2 regions of the Enterococcus sp. AZ170 genome follow, and region 2 is predicted to be linked to the other one. Evidence: predicted binding sites of a transcription regulator. Region 2 holds the regulator's gene; the other holds the start of a gene.
The links. Region 2 encodes LexA, which represses DNA repair genes until DNA is damaged. Its sites were predicted from a motif close to CNAACANNTGTTNG; they were not measured.
Positions count from the first base shown of each region.

Region 1 (6,191 bases), 710 kb from region 2:
TCTCCGTTCGTTCAAGCGTCTTGATATCACTGTGAAGATATTTTACTTTGATTCCTAACTCTTTTAGGTAATCGGTCAAATCTTCAGACATTTTCTTGGTTAGCGTTGTGATAAACACTCGTTGATCTTTTGCTACTCGCTCATGGATTTCACCAACTAAATCATCAATTTGTCCCATGATCGGACGTACTTCAATTAACGGATCTAAGAGCCCAGTCGGTCGGATGATCTGTGGAATCACCGTATCTGTCTGTTCATATTCGTACGGTCCAGGAGTGGCAGAAACATATACCACTTGATGGACATGTTTTTCAAATTCTTCTAATCGTAAAGGCCGATTATCCAAAGCACTAGGCAAACGGAAACCATAGTCCACCAACATTTGTTTTCTAGCACGGTCCCCATTGTACATCCCACGGATTTGCGGCATTGATACATGGGATTCATCAATCACAAGTAGAAAATCATCAGGGAAGAAGTCAATCAATGTGTACGGTGGCTCTCCCTCTGAGCGGCCATCCATATGACGAGAATAATTTTCGATACCAGATGTATAGCCCATTTCTCTCATCATCTCAATGTCATAATTTGTCCGTTGTTCCAAACGTTGTGCTTCCAATAATTTATTTTCGCTATGCAGTACCTTTAAACGAGCATCTAATTCTTCTTGGATTTGAGAAATCGCATGCTCCATATGATCTTCATTGGTAACAAAGTGAGTTGCTGGGAAAATCGCTACATGCTCCGTCTCGCCAATCACTTCACCTGTCAATGCATCAACTTCTCTAATACGCTCGATCTCATCTCCAAAAAATTCAACTCTTAAGGCATGATCATCTCTTGAAGCAGGAAAAATTTCCACCACGTCCCCTCGAACGCGAAAGCGACCACGTTGAAAATCAATATCGTTTCGCTCAAATTGAATATTAACGAGATCTGTTAATAACTGGCTTCGGTCCATTTCCATTCCAACTCGAATAGACACCACTTGCTCACTATATTCTTTAGGATCACCTAACCCAAAAATACATGAAACAGACGCCACCACGATTACATCATTTCTTTCTAACAATGAACTAGTTGCAGAATGACGCAATTTATCGATTTCATCATTGATGCTTGCATCTTTTTCTATATATGTATCACTTGAAGGAACATAGGCCTCTGGTTGGTAGTAGTCATAATAACTAACAAAATACTCGACCGCATTATTAGGGAAGAATTCTTTAAATTCTCCATAAAGCTGTCCAGCTAAGGTCTTATTATGGGCAATAACCAATGTTGGCTTGTTCACTTCCGTTATAACATTGGAGATCGTAAATGTTTTCCCGGTTCCTGTAGCACCTAACAAAATTTGTGCTTTTTCTCCGCCTTCGATACCTTCGACCAACTTCTTAATTGCTTCTGGTTGATCTCCATCCGGCTTATATTTTGATACTAAGTCAAATGTATTGGAGGTCTCTCTTTCTATCATTTAACATCCTCCTTTTATTTAATTATTGTTCTTTTTCTATAAAAATCTCACTTTAATATAAGCTAGTGATCCAGATAAGTGATAGTCTCGGGAGCTTATCAATTCAAAGCTTCGTTTTAAACAATAAGGATTTCACAAGGTACATTTAAAAAGAAACTCTTAAAATTATTTTAACATACCGAACATATTTTCGCTAGTTATAGAGCAGTTTGCGTATACGCATTTTTTGCTAATTTACATTTTATTTAATATTTTGTTTGCCTTTAAAGGATTATCTAGAACTAGAGCTTATTAGCCATTTATATTTATTTTCTACCGCAAAATGTCATATTTCATCACATCAGATGTGAGAAAATGAGTTTTTTTTGATTTTATCATAGTGAATGACTTGTGCTTTTGCCTTTTTTTACTATATAATTATCAAATATGCAAATATAGGAGGTATTTTATGAAAAGGAAACACTTTTTACTTTCATTCATTGTAATGATGGCAAGTCTACTGACATTCTCACTTGGGCAAAATGCTCAGGCTGAAGAAAAAACATATACTATAGGAACAGATTTGACTTTTGCTCCCTTTGAATTTCAAGATTCCAAAGGAGAATATGTGGGGATCGATGTTGATTTACTTCAAGCCATTGCGGATGATCAAGATTTTAAGGTGGATTTAAAACCGTTGGGCTTTGACAGTGCAATCCAAGCCGTACAATCGAAGCAAGTTGATGGTATGATTGCCGGAATGAGTATTACAGATGAACGCAAAAAATCTTTTGATTTTTCTGAACCTTATTTTGATAGTGGCTTACAAATGGCGGTCAAAAAAGGGAACAATACTATCAAAGATTATAACGACTTAAAAGGAAAGACTGTGGCTGCTAAAGTAGGAACAGAGAGTGCAACTTTCCTAGAAAAGAATCAAGAAAAATATGACTACACGATCAAAAACTTTGACGATGCTACCGGGCTTTATCAAGCACTTGAAAATGGTGAAGCTGATGCCATTTTTGATGACTACCCTGTTTTAGGCTATGCTATCACTAATGGGCAAAAACTTCAGCTAGTTGGTGAAAAAGAAAAAGGGAGTTCTTACGGTTTTGCTGTTAAGAAAGGACAAAATAAAGAATTAATTGAACAATTCAATGCTGGTCTCAAAGAGTTAAAAAATTCAGGTAAATACGATGAAATTGTAAGCAAGTATATTTCTACTGGAGCTGAATCTGATACAACAATGAAAAAGATCCAGCCAAAAAAAAAGTCATACGTGATTGCTAGTGATTCTACCTTCGCTCCATTCGAGTTTCAAAATGCAGATGGAAAATATGAAGGAATCGATGTTGATTTAGTAAATCGGATCGCTGAATTGCAAGATTTCAATATTGAATTTAAATTTATTGGCTTTAGCTCAGCTGTTCAAGCTGTTGAATCTGGGCAAGCAGATGCAATGATTGCAGGAATGACCATCACAGATGAACGTGAAAAATCATTTGACTTCTCAACGCCTTATTTCAATAGCGGTATTCAAATCGCTGTAAAAAAAGGCAATGACTCGATCCATTCTTATGAAGATTTAAAAGATAAAAAAGTTGGCGCAAAAATTGGAACAGAAAGTGCTGATTTCTTAGAAGCAAATAAAGATAAATATGATTATTCGATCAAATACCTTGATACAACTGACGCTTTATATAGTGCTCTTGAGATTGGTGAAATCGATGCTATGATGGATGATTATCCAGTAATCGGTTATGGTGTGGCACAAAAGCAACCACTGGAAACACCGATTCCTCGTGAAGAAGGCGGAAAGTACGGCTTCGCTGTTAAAAAAGATAAAAATCCAGAATTAATCGAAATGTTCAACGAAGGGTTGGCTGAGTTAAAACGAACTGGTGAATACGATGAAATTATCGGAAAATATGTAAAAGATGGTTCTTCAGAAAGTAAAGTCGATGAATCAACCTTTATGGGTATGATCCAAAACAATTGGAAACGTCTGTTGAGTGGTTTATGGATGACGATTCAATTGACCTTGATTTCATTTATTCTTGCATTGATCGTTGGTGTGATTTTGGGATTATTCAGTGCTTCACCCTCAAAAGCGTTACGTATCCTTTCAACGATTTATGTGGATATTATCCGAGGAATTCCTTTGATGGTCTTGGCGTTCTTCATTTACTTTGGCTTACCAGGAATCTTAGGTTTCAATATTCCAGTATTCTTAGCTGGGATCATTACGTTGACCTTAAATGCTAGTGCTTATATCTCTGAAATTGTACGAGGCGGGATCAATGCTGTACCTGTTGGTCAAATGGAAGCTTCACGTAGCTTAGGTCTTTCCTATAATCGGACAATGCAAAAAATCATTTTACCACAAGCAATCAAAATCATGATCCCATCGTTCGTCAATCAATTCGTTATCTCATTAAAAGATACAACGATACTTTCGGCAATCGGTTTGATTGAATTATTGCAAACTGGTAAAATCATCGTTGCAAGAAACTTACAAAGTACGATGGTTTACTTCGTCATCGCAATGATGTACTTGATTTTAATTACTGCCTTAACGAAATTAGCTAAAGTTTTGGAAAAGAAGGTGAAATAATATGGCGGAAAAAATTCTAGTAGAACATTTAGTAAAAAAATACGGTGATAATACCGTTTTAAATGATATTAATGTATCCATTCAAGAAGGCGATGTGGTTTGTGTAATTGGTCCTTCTGGTTCTGGTAAAAGTACTTTTCTTCGTTGTTTAAATCAATTGGAAGAAGCAACAAGCGGTGACATTATCATTGATGGTGCGAATCTAACAGACAAAAATACAAATATTAATAAAATTCGTCAACATATCGGAATGGTTTTCCAGCATTTTAATCTGTTCCCTCATTTATCTATCATGGAAAATATTACCTTAGCTCCAACAGATTTAGGACGCCTTTCTAAAAAAGAAGCCGAAGAAAAAGCCCTCAAGCTTTTAGATACAGTTGGCCTAGCTGATAAAAAAGATAGTTATCCTGAATCATTATCTGGCGGTCAAAAACAACGTGTCGCAATTGCTCGAGCTTTAGCAATGAATCCAGACATCATGCTGTTTGACGAACCTACTTCAGCACTTGATCCAGAAATGGTTGGTGATGTGCTAAATGTGATGAAAAAACTTGCTAAACAAGGAATGACAATGGTCATTGTGACACACGAAATGGGCTTCGCTAAAGAAGTGGCCAATCGCGTGATGTTTATCGATGGTGGGAATTTCTTAGAAGATGGAACGCCTCAACAAATCTTTGAAAATCCGCAAAATGAACGGACCAAAGATTTCTTGGATAAAGTTCTTAATATTTGATCACTTATGCTAAAATGGATCACTCAGACTATTGAGTGATCCATTTTGTTGCTAGAGAGGTTGCTTTGTTCTTGATATTTTAGATTTTTTGAAGTAAATTTGAACAGACTATCGAAAGGAGCATTGTTGAATGAAACGAATGATTACTTTTTTTACCGATGATTTATTATTTACGATTTCTTTTGTGATTGCGATTATTAGTCTTTATTTCGGTGCGTTTTCATTGAAAACAATCGATTTTAAAGTCATTTTTTGTTTATTTGGTTTGATGCTTTTTGTAAAGAATGTTGAGAATCTTGGCATTTTAACTTTTTTTGCAGAAAAAATGATTGATTTCTCGGCGACAACTCGTAGCCTGATCAGAAATATCGTCCTATTATCGTTCTTTAGTTCAATGCTTCTAACAAACGATGTCGCGATACTGACCTTGATGCCTATTTATTTAACGATCATCAAAAAATTTCCAACAATGACAGATAAAATTGCCGGTGCTGTATTGCTAATTGTTGCTGCTAATTTAGGGAGTAGTTTTTTTCCTTTTGGAAATCCGCAAAATCTTTTCTTGTTCTCTTACTACTCGCTTTCAACGGCTGAATTTTTTGTATGGGCATCTGTGCTGCTCGTTTCTTCGCTTTTATTTCTATTGCTCTCATTTCTATTTATAAAAAAAACAACGATTTCTAATCAAAATAGTTTCCTTCCAATCATCAATAAGAAAAAAACATTTTTTTTAAGTTTGATCGGTCTATTTATTCTTTTAGGTGTATTTAATATTTTTCCTTATTTCATTATCATTCCTATTGCTACACTCATCCTTATTTTCTATGATAAAAAGACGTTTAGCAGTGTTGACTATAAATTATTGGGGACGTTTGTTTTTTTCTTCATTGCTGTGGGAAACTTTTCTCAAGTAGAAATGATTTCAACTTTTATAAAAGAGCAATTTACAACGAATACGCGTACTTTTTTTGGAAGTATCCTCGTTAGTCAAATGATCAGTAATGTTCCAGCAGCTATTCTAATAGCGCCATTCACCGTTCAATCTCAAGCACTCTTTTGGGGCGTGAATGTAGGTGGCTTAGGTACGATCATTGCTTCATTAGCTAATTTAATTGGGTTCAAATTATATAAAAAGTACTATCCTTCTCAATCAAAGCAGTTTATTTTACAGTTTACTTTAATCAACTTCGTTTTCTTGTTGTTCTTTATGCTATTTTTTATTTTTTTATTGTAAAAAAAAGTCTAAGGAAAATGAATCAATCATTTTCCTTAGACTTTATAATAGTTGTTTAATTGGCAATTGCTTCAAGCCTAGCCTTCACGTCTTGTTCTGAAAGTTCATTTCTCATCACATAACGATTCGCAGGATGATGGCGACATTC
Region 1 covers NZ_CP172947.1:2,388,933-2,395,123, forward strand. The annotation lists gene uvrB (excinuclease ABC subunit UvrB) at 1-1,474, opposite strand, end outside; gene IGJ55_RS11585 (amino acid ABC transporter substrate-binding protein/permease) at 1,923-4,070, shown strand; gene IGJ55_RS11590 (amino acid ABC transporter ATP-binding protein) at 4,072-4,809, shown strand; gene IGJ55_RS11595 (SLC13 family permease) at 4,940-6,043, shown strand; gene IGJ55_RS11600 (rhodanese-related sulfurtransferase) at 6,099-6,191, opposite strand, start outside.
Region 1: uvrB (excinuclease ABC subunit UvrB) is a predicted target of LexA. The motif match lies at 1,654-1,667, and genes of this name have one in related genera.

Region 2 (6,191 bases):
ATCGGCTATCTTTCTCAAGACAAAGAATTTAATCCTGAATTGACAGTAGTAGAAGCTGTTTTCCAAGGTGATACACCGACTATACAGGCGGTAAAAAATTATGAGCTGGCATTGCTGGCACTAGGGGAAGATGGTCTTAGTGAGGCAGCACAAAAGCAATATGCACAAGCAGAAGAACGAATGAACACCGAAGATGCGTGGACAGCTGATACAGATGCTAAAATCATTTTACAAAAATTAGGAATCGAAACATTGCATAAAAAAATCGGCGAGCTATCCGGCGGACAAAAAAAACGGGTCAGTTTAGCCCAAGTTTTGATTGAATCGCCTGATCTATTGCTATTGGATGAACCAACGAACCATTTAGATTATGAGGCGATCAACTGGTTAGAAAGCTTTTTGAATGGCTATCGTGGCGCTATTTTAATGGTGACGCATGATCGTTATTTTTTAGATAGAGTAACCAATCGAATTTTTGAACTTTCTTTTGGAAAGTTACATGAATATAAAGGCAATTACGAAGCTTATATTATTGCTAGAGCAGAACGTGAACGTGTTGGTGTTGAACAAGAGGAAAAAAGAAAACAATTATATAAGCAAGAATTAGAATGGATGCGTGCGGGGGTCAAAGCTCGTGGCACGAAACAACAAGCCCGTCAAGATCGTTTTCATGATCTTAAAGAAAATCTTCACCAAGTACATCAAAAAGGCCAGTTAGAGATAGATATTGCGACACAAAGATTGGGAAAAAAAGTCTTAGAAATCAAAGCCGGCAGTTATCAAATTGAACAAAAAACAATTTTAAAAGATTTTGATTTACTAATTCAGGCAAAAGATCGAATAGGCATCACGGGAAAAAATGGCGCAGGTAAATCCACTCTTTTGAATCTATTAGCTGGACGTTTGCTATTAGATAATGGTCTGTACTCTATCGGAGAAACGGTTCGTTTAGCCTATTACACACAGCAAAATGAAGCAATGGATCCAAATCAACGGATGATTTCATACTTACAGGAAGCTGCAGAACAAGTTCGGCGCACAGATGGCACAACAATTAGTGTTGCTGAATTGTTAGAACGCTTTTTATTCCCACGTTTTATGCATGGAACAGTGATTGGGAAACTTTCTGGTGGGGAAAAACGTCGTTTGTATTTATTAAAACTACTGATTGGACAGCCAAATGTGTTATTATTGGACGAACCAACAAATGATCTTGACATAGATACTCTAACGATCCTAGAGGATTATCTCCAAACCTTTAAAGGAGCTGTAATTGCCGTTTCCCATGATCGTTATTTCCTTGATAAAACAATGGACAAATTACTTGTGTTTGAGGGAGACGGTCAAATAGTGACCTATTTCGGTTCTATGAGTGAATACTTACTTGGAAATAAAGAAGAGTCGAAGAAAACTATTAAATATGAAACGAAACCAATTAAAGAAACTGAAAAAAAGGAAAAAAAGAAATTAACTTATATGGAACAAAAAGAGTGGGCAACAATCGAAGCTGATATTGCAGTACTTGAGGATCGAGCTGTTCTGCTTGCAAAAGAGATGAACCATCAAGGGGATGACTTTACTAAATTGCAAGAACTACAATCAGAGTTATCTATTGTAGAACAAGAACTTGAGGAAAAAATGGAACGTTGGGAATACTTGAGTGAATTTGCAGAAAATTAGGAGGCAGTAATTATGGAAGAGGCTTACTTAGCATTAGGTCGCAAAATTTTAACCGATGGTCACTTAAAAGAAGATCGCACAGGGACAGGAACACGAAGTATTTTTGGACATCAAATGCGTTTTGACCTATCAAAAGGGTTTCCTTTATTGACGACGAAACGAGTTCCTTTTGGTTTAATCAAAAGCGAACTTTTATGGTTTTTAAAAGGCGACACAAATATCCGTTATCTCCTACAGCATAACAACCATATTTGGGACGAGTGGGCTTTTGAGCGTTATATTAAAAGTGATGACTATAATGGGCCGGATATGACTGATTTTGGTCGTCGTGTTTTAACGGATGAAGTATTTAAAGAAAGTTATGAAAAAGAGCACAAAGAATTCTGCAATAATATGTTGTCTGATGATGATTTTGCAGCGAAGTATGGTGAATTAGGTAATATTTATGGAGCTCAGTGGCGTCATTGGGAAACGAAAGAAGGCAACTTTATTGATCAACTTAAAAATGTTATCGATATGATCAAGCAAACACCTGACTCTAGACGCCTGATCGTGTCCGCCTGGAATCCAGAAGATGTCCCTTCCATGGCATTACCACCATGTCACACGATGTTTCAATTTTATGTAAATGATGGGAAATTAAGTTGCCAGTTGTATCAACGTAGTGGAGATGTTTTTTTGGGCGTTCCATTTAATATTGCTAGTTACGCACTATTGACTCACTTGATTGCTCATGAAACTGGTTTGGAAGTGGGCGATTTCGTTCATACTTTGGGGGATGCCCATTTATATACGAATCATATTGACCAAATGAATGAACAACTGACTCGAGACATTCGTTCGTTTCCTACACTAAAATTGAATCAAGATAAAAAATCAGTTTTTGAATTTGAAATGGACGATATTGTAATTGAAGGATATGATCCTCATCCAGCAATCAAGGCACCAATTGCCGTTTAATTCGAAAGGGGTTCTCCAATGTTAGCAGCCATATGGGCACAAGATGAGCAAGGGACAATCGGTAAAGAGAATCGATTACCTTGGCATTTGCCAAATGATTTGAAATTTTTTAAACAAATGACTGAAGACAACACCATTGTTATAGGAAGAAAAACTTTTGAGGGGATGGGCGCTCGGCCGTTACCAAATCGTCAAACGATTGTTCTAACTAGAGACAAAAGCTATCAGGCAAAAGGAGTCATTGTTTTTCATACTGTGGATGAAGTTCTTGATTATGCCAAAACGTTTTCTGGTATTACGTTTATTGCGGGTGGTTCAGCAGTATACGAGGATTTTTTGCAATATTGTGACGTATTGTATAGAACAGTTATCTATCATTCGTTTGATGGAGATACAAAATTTCCTTTTGTAGATTGGGATGATTGGACATTGATTAATTTAAGCGCAGGCGAACAAGACGAAGCAAATGGTTATGCGTATCAGTTTGAAACATATCAACGTAAAGTCACAGCGGATTAAAAGATCTTGTCTAATTCAAACGAAAAGATAACAAAAAAACATACTAATAGTTAGTATGTTTTTTTGTTATTTAAATATGATTGCGGTATAGGCCAACAACTTTGCCTAAAATGCTTACGTTGTTCAAAATAATCGGTTTTAATGCATCATTTTCTGGTTGTAAACGAACATGGTCTGCCTCTTTAAAGAATCGTTTACACGTCGCTTCATCTTCATCTGTCATTGCAATCACTATATCACCATTTGAAGCCGCGCTTTGTTTACGAACAATAACTTGGTCGCCGTCTAAAATACCAGCATTGATCATACTTTCACCTCTGATAGTCAGCATGAACAAAGCATTTTCTTCTGCCATTAAATCAGGTGGAAGAGGAAAAAAGTCAGAAGCTTCTTCTACAGCTAAGATTGGCTCACCTGCTGTAACAACACCAAGCATCGGGATAACTGTCGGTCTCACACCGATTCTTTCAAGTCCGTCTGCGGTCAATTCAATTGCCCTTGGTTTTGTAGGATCACGTAAAATGAGTCCTTTTTTCTCTAATCGTGCTAAATGTCCGTGAACGGTTGAGGTTGAGGAAAGATCAACTGCTTTTCCGATTTCTCTTACGGTCGGGGGATAACCTTTAAGCTCAACCTGTTCATATATATATTTTAATACTTCGATTTGTCTTGTGTCTGTACGTTTCACCACAACCCGCACCTTCTTTCGATTTATATTTTTAGTGTACCATAGTTTTATACAGGAATCAAACAAGCGTTCGTGTTTTTTTTAGAAAGTATATTTCTGTGAATCACAAGGGAAAATATCTGAGGTAGGGAATCGGAATTTCTATAAATAAACACAATCGTTTCTGATTTTTAATAAGAATATAGTTGTATTTCTTGTGCTCATCTTATAAGATAGACATGGAAAGTAAACTTGTCTAGCTACAGGGCTAGCCTTTCAAAAAAGCTTGAAATATGCCGATTAAATTTTTAAAATAAGGAGGCCAAAATAGATGTTATCAACAGAAAAAATGAACCGTATCAATGAACTTGCTAAAAAAGCGAAAGAAAAAGAATTAACTGCGAAAGAAAAGGAAGAGCAAAAAGTACTTCGTCAAGAATATTTGGCTGCTTTTCGTGGTGGGATGCGCCATCATATAGAAGGAATGAAAGTGGTCGATCCTAAAGGAAATGATGTAACACCAGATAAATTGAAAGAGATTCAAAAAGCTAAAGGATTGCATAATAGAAAGTAATTTTAGTTTTTTTTACTAAAGGTAATTGCTTTCATGAGCGAAATGCGATAAAATGTAGTTAATAAAGGTAAAAAAAACCTAAATAGGAGATGATTTTTTTGTTCGACAACACTGATCAGTTAGGCGTTAACACGATTCGTACATTAAGTATTGAAGCAGTACAAAAAGCAAATTCTGGGCATCCAGGATTACCAATGGGTGCTGCACCTATGGCTTATGCACTTTGGACAAAACACTTAAAAGTAAACCCGAAAACTTCAAGAAACTGGGTAGATAGAGACCGTTTTATTCTTTCTGCTGGTCATGGTTCTGCAATGTTATACAGCTTACTTCATTTAGCTGGCTACGATGTGACTATGGATGATCTAAAAAATTTCCGTCAATGGAATAGTAGAACACCAGGGCATCCAGAAGTACATCATACTGATGGTGTTGAAGCAACAACTGGTCCATTAGGTCAAGGTATCGCAATGGCTGTCGGTATGGCGATGGCAGAAGCACATACTGCTGCGACTTATAATCGTGATAGCTTTCCTGTAATAGATCACTATACGTTTGCGTTATGCGGTGATGGTGATTTGATGGAAGGTGTTTCTCAAGAAGCTAGTTCAATGGCTGGACACATGAAATTAGGTAAACTGATCGTGTTATACGATTCAAATGATATCTCTTTAGACGGTCCAACATCAAAAGCGTTTACTGAAAATGTTGGCGCTCGTTATGAAGCATATGGTTGGCAACATATCTTAGTGAAAGACGGTAATGATTTAGAAGAAATTTCTCAAGCGATAGAAGCTGCAAAGGCTGAAGCAGATAAACCAACTTTGATCGAAGTAAAAACAGTCATCGGCTACGGCGCACCAAAAGAAGGTACTTCATCTGTACATGGCGCACCTATCGGAGCAGATGGCATTACCGCAGCTAAAGCTGTTTATGGTTGGGAATACCCAGACTTTACTGTTCCAGATGAAGTTGCTGCACGCTTTAAAGAAACGATGATAGAAGAAGGCGAGAAAGCAGAAGATCAATGGAATAAGATGTTTGCAAATTATTCAAAAGAGCATCCTGATTTGGCAAAACAATTTAAACAAGCTTTTTCTGATGAACTTCCTGAAAATTGGGATAGCGAGTTACCAACCTATGAAATAGGTTCGAGTGCAGCTAGTCGTGTGACAAGTAAAGAAACGATTCAAGCAATTTCTAAAACTGTACCAGGTTTCTGGGGCGGTTCAGCTGATTTGTCTGCTTCAAATAATACAATGGTCGCTGCAGAAAAAGATTTTGAGCCTGGTCAATACGAAGGTCGCAATATTTGGTTTGGTGTCCGTGAGTTTGCCATGGCAGCAGCGATGAACGGAATCCAATTACATGGTGGAAGTCGCGTTTACGGCGGAACATTCTTTGTATTTACAGATTATTTGCGCCCAGCAGTCCGCTTAGCTGCAATCCAAAATACTCCTGTGACATATGTATTAACACATGATTCTGTGGCAGTGGGTGAAGATGGACCAACACATGAACCTGTTGAACAATTAGCAAGTATTCGTTGTATGCCTGGTGTACAAGTCATTCGTCCAGCTGATGGTAACGAAACTGTTGCGGCTTGGAAAATTGCGATGACAACAAAAGATGCGCCAACGGTCTTAGTTTTAAGTCGTCAAAATTTACCAGTTATTGAAGGAACTAAAGAACATGCTGATACACTTGTTCAAAAAGGTGCATATGTCATTTCTAAACAAAAAGGCGAAAAACCAGAAGGGATCTTAATTGCAACTGGTTCAGAAGTGAATT
Region 2 covers NZ_CP172947.1:1,683,180-1,689,370, forward strand. The annotation lists gene abc-f (ribosomal protection-like ABC-F family protein) at 1-1,680, shown strand, start outside; gene IGJ55_RS08180 (thymidylate synthase) at 1,693-2,640, shown strand; gene IGJ55_RS08185 (dihydrofolate reductase) at 2,659-3,159, shown strand; gene lexA (transcriptional repressor LexA) at 3,230-3,859, opposite strand; gene IGJ55_RS08195 (DUF896 family protein) at 4,158-4,400, shown strand; gene tkt (transketolase) at 4,499-6,191, shown strand, end outside.